2 linked regions of the Methylosinus trichosporium OB3b genome follow. The protein of the gene in region 1 interacts with the protein of each later gene in a pairwise test. Links are inferred from orthologs where the notes say so. Each region holds a gene or a part of one and is shown in the gene's direction. Other genes may lie near its edges.

What was found. The genes of interacting proteins can lie anywhere in the genome.
Region 2: the proteins of ruvC (region 1) and ruvA interact in binary tests that used the Escherichia coli proteins (3 or more experiments, as listed by UniProt). The link is inferred for Methylosinus trichosporium OB3b from one-to-one orthologs.

Annotation. Positions count from the first base shown.
Region 1 is NZ_CP023737.1:4,260,515-4,264,744, forward strand. The notes cover bases 1-2,753. They hold ruvC (crossover junction endodeoxyribonuclease RuvC), read left to right. Parts: upstream 1-992; coding sequence 993-1,514; downstream 1,515-2,753. Other genes in these bases: folE (GTP cyclohydrolase I FolE), read right to left, coding at 1-85; CQW49_RS20190 (iron-sulfur cluster assembly scaffold protein), read left to right, coding at 215-646; CQW49_RS20200 (DHA2 family efflux MFS transporter permease subunit), read left to right, coding at 1,599-2,753. Outside these bases: more of CQW49_RS20200, read left to right, coding at 2,754-2,996; CQW49_RS20210 (CCDC90 family protein), read right to left, coding at 3,565-3,828; CQW49_RS26185 (hypothetical protein), read left to right, coding at 4,142-4,230.
Region 2 is NZ_CP023737.1:885,486-891,146, reverse strand. Bases 1,710-4,417 are described here. They hold ruvA (Holliday junction branch migration protein RuvA), read left to right. Parts: upstream 1,710-2,610; coding sequence 2,611-3,225; downstream 3,226-4,417. Other genes in these bases: CQW49_RS04265 (cold-shock protein), read left to right, coding at 4,336-4,417; CQW49_RS04270 (acyl carrier protein), read right to left, coding at 3,709-3,954; CQW49_RS04275 (hypothetical protein), read left to right, coding at 3,330-3,704; CQW49_RS04285 (acetyl-CoA carboxylase carboxyltransferase subunit alpha), read left to right, coding at 1,710-2,529. Outside these bases: CQW49_RS04290 (hypothetical protein), read left to right, coding at 1-1,322; more of CQW49_RS04285, read left to right, coding at 1,576-1,709; more of CQW49_RS04265, read left to right, coding at 4,418-4,545; CQW49_RS04260 (tetratricopeptide repeat protein), read left to right, coding at 4,647-5,339; CQW49_RS04255 (malonic semialdehyde reductase), read left to right, coding at 5,384-5,661. UniProt on the Escherichia coli protein: The RuvA-RuvB-RuvC complex processes Holliday junction (HJ) DNA during genetic recombination and DNA repair.

The DNA of each region.
Region 1 (4,230 bases):
CCTCCGCTTCCTCGCGGCTCGGCCGCTCGACAGGCTTCTCCGCCGTCTCGGGACGGCTGAGCAAGGGCTTAACCACGGCATCCATGTGGCGCCTCCAAAATCAACGAAGCCCGACGGTCTTCGGGGACGATGGCCGCTTTCGACACGGCCCGAGGAATTATATACTCAGTGGAAGAAATCCACGTAACCCCCCGCTAGCAACTTATCGGCCACCATGCTCGATCAAGTGTACAACCAGCGCATTCTGGAGCTCGCCGCGCAGATTCCGCGCATCGGACGACTGCCGGCTCCCGGCGCCAGCGCCACCGCCCATTCCAAGCTCTGCGGATCGACAGTGACGGTCGACGTCACCCTTTCCGACGGAAAAGTGGCGGATTTCGCCCATGAGGTCAAAGCCTGCGCGCTCGGCCAGGCCGCCTCCTCGATCATGGCGCGCAACATCGTCGGCTCGACGCCGCAGGAGTTGCGCGACTTGCGCGAGATCGTCCGCAAGATGCTCAAGGAGAACGGCGCCCCGCCGGAAGGCAAATGGGGCGACATCGCTCTCCTCGAGCCCGTGCGCGATTTCAAATCGCGACACGCCTCGACGCTGCTGACCTTCGACGCCGTCGTCGACGCGATCGGCCAGATCGAAGCGAAGACATAAAGAGGAATCGCGCCGTTCTCCCGTCTCCCGCTCGCAATGCGCGCGGGGAGACGAAGCGGCAGACGTCGTGGCCTTAATTCGAAGCGCTCGTCAGTTCCAGCGGCGCCTGCCGCCTCCTCTCCCCGCTCGCGCGCGAGCGGGGAGAGGTGAGGGGCCGGGAGGGCTCGCGGCGTCTCGATATCGCGAGCTCGCCGAGCCCCTCACCTCACCTCTCCCCGCCAAGGCGGAGAGAGGAGGCGGCCGGCGTCGGGCCTTATTTCGAACGCTCGTCAGTTCTAGCGGCGCCTGCCGCCTCTCCCCGCTCGCGGGAGAAGGAGAGCGCGATTTCTTGATTGGGGTTAACGTCATGACGAACGAAACGATTCGCATTCTCGGCGTCGACCCGGGCCTGCGCAACACCGGCTGGGGCATCATCGAGGCGTCGCGCGGGTCGCGGCTCTCCTTCGTCGCCTGCGGCAGCCTGCATTCCGATGGCGACGCCGCGCTCGCCGAGCGGCTGGCGCAATTGCAGCGCGGACTCGCGGAAATCATCACGGCGCATTCGCCCCATGAGGCGGCGGTCGAGGAGACTTTCGTCAACCGCGATCCGCAATCGGCGCTGAAGCTCGGGCTGGCGCGCGGCGTCGCGCTCGCCGCCCCCGCTCTCGCCGGCCTCGAGGTCGCCGAATATGCCGCCAATCTGGTCAAGAAGACGGTGGTCGGCAACGGCCACGCCGAGAAGGCGCAGGTCGCGATGATGGTGCGCGTGCTGCTGCCGGCGAGCCGCGCCGAGAGCGCCGACGCCGCCGATGCGCTCGCCGTCGCCATCTGCCACGCCCAGCACCGCGCCAGCCGCGCCGCCGCGCGGCTGCTGCAGGCGCGAGCCTGATCCACGGCGCTTTCGACAATCGGCTCGAAAGCCGGCATATAGAACGGCGCCCGAGCCTTCCACGCCCACCTTGAACGAGGTCCGTTGCCTTCTTTCGCCGTCACACCGCTGATCGTCGCCACTGCGCTGTTCATGGAGAATCTCGACGGCACCGTGCTGTCGACGGCCCTGCCGGCCATGGCCGCCGATCTTCACGAGGACCCGATCGCGCTGAAGCTGGCGCTCACCTCTTATCTGCTCTCGCTCGCGGTGTTCATCCCCGTTTCCGGCTGGGTCGCCGACCGTCATGGCGCGCGGCGAGTGTTTCGCGCGGCGATCCTCGTCTTCACCTTCGGCTCGATTCTCTGCGGCCTCTCGACCTCGCTCACCGGCGTCGTGCTGTCGCGCGTCGTGCAGGGGCTCGGCGGGGCGATGATGGTGCCGGTCGGGCGGCTGGTGCTGCTGCGCGTCGCGCCGCGCGAGCAATTGGTGCGGGCGCTCGCCTATCTCACCGTGCCGGCGCTGATGGGGCCGATGATCGGCCCGCCGCTCGGCGGCTTCATCGCCACTTATTTCCACTGGCGCTACATCTTCTGGATCAATGTCCCGATCGGGGTCCTGGGCGTGCTGCTGGTCACGCGCTTCATTCCGGACCTGCGCGAGGCCGAGGTCCCGCCGCTCGATGTGAAGGGCTTTCTGCTCTCGGGCTTCGGCCTTTCCGCCCTCGTCTTCGGTCTCGGCGTCGCCGGCCCCGGCTTCATCGCGCTTCCTTATGTCGCGGCGCTCATCGGCGCCGGCGTGCTGGCGCTCGCGCTCTATGTGCGCCATGCGCTGCGGGCGCCCTATCCGATCATCGATCTCTCGCTTTTGCGCGTGCCGAGTTTTCACGCCTCGGTCGTCGGCGGCTTCCTGTTCCGCATGGGGCTCGGCGCCTCGCCGTTCCTGCTGCCCTTGATGCTGCAGACGGGCTTCGGGCTCACCGCCTTTCAATCCGGCTCGCTGACCTTCGTCGCCGCCATCGGCGCCATGGCGATGAAGACGACGGCGCAGCCGATCTTGAACCGCTTCGGCTTCCGCCGGGTGCTGATCGTCAATGCGCTGATCTCGGCCGGCTTCTTCTGCGCCAACGCCTTCTTCACGCCGGCGACGCCGCATTGGGCGATCATGACGATCCTGCTCGTCGGCGGCTTCTTCCGCTCGCTCGAATTCACCGCGCTCAACGCCATCGGCTACGCCGATATCGACCAGCAGGCGATGAGCCGGGCCACCAGCTTCGCCTCGGCCGGACAGCAATTGTCACTGTCCGCCGGCGTGTCCCTCGGCGCCGCGGCGCTGGAGGGGGCCCGGTCGCTGCATGGCGGCGGGGCGCTGCAATATATGGATTTCGAGCCGGCGTTTCTGATGGTCGCGGCGGTGTCGGCCGCCTCGATCCTGTTCTTCTGGCCGCTCGCCCACAATGCGGGCGCGGCGCTCACGGGGAACGGCGCAGGACGGATCAGATAGGCGGCCCCCGGCAAACCGCGGGCCTCCCTTGCCCTCACCTCGTCCCGCGGAGCGCCCGCAAACGGGCTCGGGAGATGTAGCGTATCGATGGAGGTGGCGACCGTCGTTGCTCGCGCCGGTGCTGATCCAGGCTCATTTCAAAAATTCGAGCGCCGCCAGCATGAAGCCTCCGAGCGCGATCTGCGTGACGACGAGCCAGCGCAATATGCCCACCTTGACGCTCACGGTCTCGATCTTCGCTTCGAGCTTCGTCTCGACTTCCCGCAGATCGGCTTTCGTGGTCAGGGTTCCCGCAACGATCTAGCGAAACGCCTCGACGACGCCGATGGCCTGCTCTTCCCGAGCAGCCCCCAAGGACGGTCCGCGCGCGCAAAGGAACAAACTCACCTCTTGCCTTCTATCGTATATTCAAGACATTCATGCATTCATCCCTCTCGAACTCGCCAAGAAAAGACGTCACCTCACGCTGCCTGCCATTGCACGGCGCGCAGACGGGCGACGGCTCGGCCGTTCGGCGCGGAGGAACTCGGCGGGGCCGTCCGTCATCTCGTTGGCCCCGGCCAAGCGATCAGCGGAGGAATTTCAGCGCCGCGAGAAGGAAGCCGCCGAGCGCGAATTGCGTGACGACGAGCCAGCGGAGAATGTCCACTTTGAGGTTGGCGGCGGACGTCTCGATCTTGGCCTCGACCTCGCGAATGTCCGATTTTGTCGCGAGAAGGCCTGCGTCGATCTCGCGAAACGCCTCGACGACGCCGATGGCCTGCTCTTCCGAGAAGCCTCTCTTGCGCAAAACCTGCACGATGGCGAGCGTGTCGATGGTCAGGGCGGTCATGGAGGGGAAGATAGCAGGTTCGCGGCCGCGTTCAACGCGGCGGCCGCGAGGGCGGTGGGGCGATCAGGTGAAGGAATAAATCCACAACCCTCGTCCTGAGGAGCCCGCGAAGCGGGCGTCTCGAAGGACGGCAAAGGGAGGAACCCAAAGGATTCGCCCCGCTGCCATCCTTCGAGACGCCGCCTGCGGCGGCTCCTCAGGATGAGGATCTGGGATTTTTATCCTTCGCCGTGTGGCGAATGTTCATCGACGAAAGAAAGCATCTTGTCGAGCTCGGCGGCGGCGCGGAGAGTGTAGCGGAGCTTCACAGGCCATGCTTCGCCCAGATGGCCCGCAGCTGATCGTCCGTCGCGAACTCGCCGCGCTCCGCCTGCGCGAAAGACTTTCCGAACGAAGCTTTCC
Region 2 (5,661 bases), 3.4 Mb from region 1 along the record:
CGTCGGTTAAAGATCAGATCGTGGCGAGCTTCTCGTCCAGATCGGAGCTCGCGCTCAATCTGTCGCCCGATGGCGAGCGTCTCACCTTCATGGGCTATCTCGCGCCGGTGAACGCGATCGACGTGTCGAACTCCAATACGCCCAGCGTTGTCGATCCCACCAATCCCGTCCCCAACCTCTATTATCGGGTCGTCGCAGCGCTCGACAAAGAGGGCGAATTCCATTTCACCAAAACGAACGCCTACACCGGCGACAATGGCCGGGCGGCGATCTCCTATTCTCGCGGCAATACGACTTTGCTCTACGCCGCCGGCAATGCGGGCAACGGCTCCAATCCTCAGCCGGCGGGCGTGGTGCTCGGCGCCGGAGCGCAAATCATGGCGGCCGAAAAGCGCGCGCTCGTCGCGCAGCAGCCGGGCGCGCCGACGCCGGTCGCGAGCTTCAACATCACCGAGCTGCCCGCCAACACGAAACCCGACAAGGTCGGCAAGGACGACAATTTCCGCGGCCTCGCCATTTTCCACAACACGCTGTTCTTCACCAAAGGCAGCGGCAGCAATGGCGTCAACACGGTCTATTTCGTCGACACGACGGGGACCGACGCCAATGGCCGTCCGCTCCAATGTCCTACCGGCGTTGGCCTTCCGAACTCTTCCGCGGGTCTGCCGACCGCGCCGCTCGCCTATGACGAGGCGACGCTGGCGACGGATGGCCTTCCCAACAACATGTGCATTCTGAAAGGATTCAACACGACATTGGCGAAGACGACGACCAATGTCTTCCCCTTCGGGCTGTGGATCGCCGACGAGAAGACGATCTATGTCGCGGATGAGGGCGACGGCTCGACCAAATATGACGCGACCTCGAATCTCTACACGAAGGCCGCCGCGCAGACCGCCGCCGGCCTGCAGAAATGGGTGTTCGACCAGACCGCGGGAGAGTTCAAGCTCGCCTATGTCTTGCAGGCCGGCCTCGATCTCGGGGTTCCCTACACCGTTCCCGGCTATCCGACCGGCACGAACGCCAAGAACAAGGACCTGCCATGGTCTCCGGCGACGGACGGCCTGCGCAATCTGACCGGGCGCGTGAACCGTGACGGGACCGTCACGATCTGGGCCGTCACCTCGACGGTGAGCGGCGCCGGCGATCAGGGGGCCGCTCCCAACAGACTGGTGAAGATCGTCGACGATCTCGCGGCGACGACGCTGCCGGCCGGCGAGGCGTTCACGACGGTGAAGACGGCGCGCTTCGCCGAGGTGCTGCGCGGGGTCTCCTTCACGCCCGGAACGCGGACCGACCATCATCATCGGGACCGTTTCTGATCGCGAAGGCTCTGCTCGGCGACGCGAGCCTCGACTTCTATCGGGCCGGAGCAGTCCTCCGGCCCGAGCTCGCACGCTGTATGGCGTCCGGGTGTGACGCGTCGACCGGCGAATGGTCGGCGGCAAATGAACGCCGGCGGAAAATGCGCTGGTCGGCTGCGCCGCGCGCATTCTTGACTTCCGGCTCCGATACGGCCAGTTTCCGCGCCTCTTCGCCCGGCCTCGCGCCGCAATCTCGGTGTCCGCCCCAACCATGCGTTTCTATCTCGACTTCGAAAAGCCCGTCGCCGAGCTCGAGACCAAGGTCGAGGAGCTGCGCGCTCTCGCCTCCAAGGGCGACGGCGTGTCGATCGGCGAGGAGCTGGGCAAGCTCGAGGCCAAGGCCGCCAAGGCGCTCGCCGATCTCTACGCCACTTTGACGCCCTGGCAGAAGATCCAGGTCGCGCGCCATCCGCAGCGGCCGCATTTCTCCGATTATGTGCGCCAGCTGTTCGACGAGTTCACGCCGCTCGCCGGCGATCGCGCCTTCGGCGAGGATTTGGCTATCGTCGGCGGCTTTGCGCGCTTTCGCGGCGAGCCGGTCTGCATCATGGGCCAGGAGAAGGGCTCGGACACGTCGAGTCGGCTCGAGCATAATTTCGGCATGGCGCGGCCGGAGGGCTATCGCAAGGCGGCGCGGCTGATGGAGCTCGCCGACCGCTTCGGCCTGCCGGTCGTCTCGCTGGTCGACACCGCGGGCGCCTTCCCGGGCATAGACGCCGAGGAGCGCGGCCAGGCCGAGGCCATCGCCCGCTCGACCGAAGTGTCGCTGTCGCTCGGCGTTCCCAATGTCGCCGTGGTGGTGGGGGAGGGCGGCTCCGGCGGCGCCATCGCCATCGCCACCTGCAACAAGGTGCTGATGCTGGAGCACGCCGTGTACACGGTGGCCTCGCCCGAGGCTTCGGCCTCGATCCTGTGGCGCGACGCCACCAAGGCGCAGGATGCGGCCACCAGCATGAAGATCACCGCGCAGGACCTGCTCAAATTCGGCATCATCGACGTCATCGTCGCCGAGCCCGCGGGCGGCGCGCATCGCGAGCCGCAGGCCGCGGTGACGGCGGTCGGCGAGGCGATCGACCATGCGCTCGCCGGCCTCGGAAACCTGTCGCGGGCGCAGATCATCGACGCCCGCGCGGAAAAATTTCTGTCGATCGGACGCAAGATCTGACAGCTTTCGGAGCCGCCCGGTCGTCTTGGAGCGTGAGCCTCGAGGCTCACTCGACGATGCGCGCGGGAGGGGCGGGCATCGATGATCGGCAAGCTCAAAGGCGTCGTCGATTCCTACGGCGATGATTTCGTGATCCTCGACGTGCAGGGCGTCGGCTACGTCGTCCATTGCTCGACGCGCACGTTGCAGAAGCTGCCGCGCGCGGGCGAAGCCGCTTCGCTCGCCATAGAGACCCAGGTGCGCGAGGATTCGATCCGCTTGTTCGGCTTCTCCGCCGACGCCGAGCGTGACTGGTTCCGCCTGCTGCAGAGTGTGCAGGGCGTCGGCGCCAAGGTGGCCCTCGCCATTCTCTCCATTCTCGGCCCCGGCGAGCTCGCCTCCGCCATCGCCGGGCAGGACAAGGCGATGGTGGCGCGCGCCTCCGGCGTCGGGCCGAAGCTCGCCGCCCGCATCGTCGCCGAATTGAAAGATAAGGCGCCGGCCTTCGCGGCGCTCGATCCGGCGCTGGCGCGCCTCTCGGGAGAGACCGAGGCGAGCGCGCCGCAGGCGGCGCAGGACGCGATCTCGGCGCTGGTCAATCTCGGCTATGGCCGCCCGCAGGCGGCGGCGGCCGTCGCCGCGAGCTTGAAGGCGCTGGGCGAATCCGCCGATACGGGCGCGCTGATCCGGCGCGGGCTGAAAGAGTTGGCGAGCTGAACGCTCACCAAACGCTAAGCATGGCGACGATTCGGATGGGAAGGCGCCGGCGCCGCGCCATTTGACGAGCGAGGCCGCGATGGGCGGCCGCACGGAGGCTCGTCATGTCGAGGTCGCTCTTCTCGATCGGCCCGCGCCAGATCGGCGCGCTCTTCCTTTGCTTTGTGGCTTTCGCGCTGTTCGCGATCTTCGTTTCCGTCCAGCGTGCGGCGGCGGCGCCGTCTCGGGAGGAGCCGCTGTTCGCGCAATGCGGACTGGAAAATCTTCTGCCCGTCCCCGGCAAGGACCGCGTCGCCGCGCGCGTCAAGCGAGAGGAGGGCCGCAGCGCCATCGCTTTCCGTCGCTGGCTCGACGCGGCGCCGCCGGTTCTGCCCGGCGTGAAGGCTTTTCATGTCGACCGGCGGCAATGGCCCGCCGCCGATCTCCTCGTCGCCGCCGATCCGACGGCGCGTTATTGCCCGTCGGGCGTGCAGCTCTGAGTCGTCAGGCGGCCTTGCGCTCGAGCTGGCGCAGGCAGGCGACGATGGAGGCGATCGAGCCGAAGCTCTGGCGGCGCAGCATGCGCTCGGGGAACTGCAGGCCGAGCGCCTCCTCGAGCGCCAGCATGACCTCGACCGCGGCGAAGGAGGTGAGGCCGATCTCATAGAGATCGGCATTGGGCGACAGCAGCCGCGCGGGCGTCGGCAGTCGCCCGTGTTCGTCGATCATTTGCCGAACGAGCTCGATCATTTCCGCAAGTCCTGTGTTCCGTTTCGCCGACGCCTCGGCGCGTCGCCGACTTTCGTCATTCACGACGATTTATCGATCATTCGAGCGATCGACCGTGAATCCGAGGTTAAGATTGCCGCGCCGGTCCTGAACGCTGCATGAATTGACGCGAAACGCGTGCCGAACGGTTAGCGAAACCTTTTCCTGTGGAAAATGCGTAGGCGTAGGGCGCGGGTCCGTCATTGCCAGGGGCGAGCCGCGTTTCTATATTCATGGCCATCGATTATTCGGCCTGACGACTTGGCCGCGCTTCGGAGACGAAGCCGCTGACGACCTCTCCCAAATATCGATCGACCCCGGTCCGCGCGCATGCGGACCCTTATCTTCCTATGGGAGAGACTGATGGCGACTGGAACCGTGAAGTGGTTCAACGCTCAAAAGGGCTATGGATTCATTCAGCCCGACGACAATGGCAAGGACGTTTTCGTCCATATCAGCGCGGTGGAGCGCGCCGGCCTTCGCGATCTGCGCGAGGGGCAGAAGCTCGATTATGAGCTCACCCAGGACCGCCGCACCGGCAAGTCCGCCGCGGATCGGCTGAAAGCCCTCTGATTTTTTCCGAAAGGCCGCCTCCGGGCGGCCTTTCTTTATGATCGGCCGTTCCGTCATCGGCGAGCTTTCTCGCCATCGGAGTGTGAGCTAAACTCGCGCTCATGCGCGCCATATCCGTCATCTCGCTGTCGCTCTGCCTCGCTTGCGCCGTTGCGCCCGCCGCCCTCGCGCAGACGCAGGAGCGTTATCTCGACATTCCCGGCCTCGGCCGCATTCCGATCCCTCTGCCGCCCGGCGTGCGCGTGTTCGGCCCATCGCATGAGGCGCCGGCGGCGGACGAACCATCGCACGACATCGGCGCGACGGCGCCGCGGCCGACCGGACTCGACTCGTTGTTTTCCCGCCTCGCGCAAGCCGGCAGCGCCGAAGAGGCCGAAGCATTCGTGCAGGCGATCGGCCGGATCTGGGCGCGCTCCGGCTCGCCGACCGCCGATCTCTTGATCGCCCGCGCCGCCCATGCCGCCCGTTCCGGCGATCGTCGGCTGGCGCTCGACCTCCTCGACCATATCGTGACGCTGGAGCCCCGCTGGCCGCAGGCTCTGGTCGCGCGCGCCGAGATGCGGCTCGCCCTCGGCGACGCCGAAGGCGCCGAACATGATCTCGACGCCGCCATTGGGCTGGAGCCGCGCCGCTTCGACGCGCTGGGCGCGCTCGGCGTGCTGCGCGAGCGCGCCGGCGAGCCCGCGCGCGCGCTCGAGGCGTTTCGCCGCGCTCTGGCGCTGCATCCGCGGCGCGAGGACTGGCGCCGCGCCGAGGAGCGTCTCGAGCAGGAGGTCACCGGCCGGGACATTTGACGCGGGCGAGCGTTGTTCCCCGCGATATCGCGAAGGAGGCAGGGATGACGCAGGCTCCGCTCACCGATCACCAGACCCTGAGCGACGAGGCGCTGGCGCAGCTGTTCACGCAGGCGCGCACGCATAATGGCTGGCTCGACCGGGAGGTTCCCGACGCGCTGCTGCGGCAGGCGGTGACGCTCGCGCTCTGGGGCCCGACCAGCGCCAATTGCCTGCCCGCGCGCTTCGTCTTCGTCCGCTCGAAGGAGGCCAAGCAGCGCCTCGCGCCGGCGCTCGCGCCGGGCAATCTCGACAAGACGATGGCGGCGCCGGCGACGGCGAT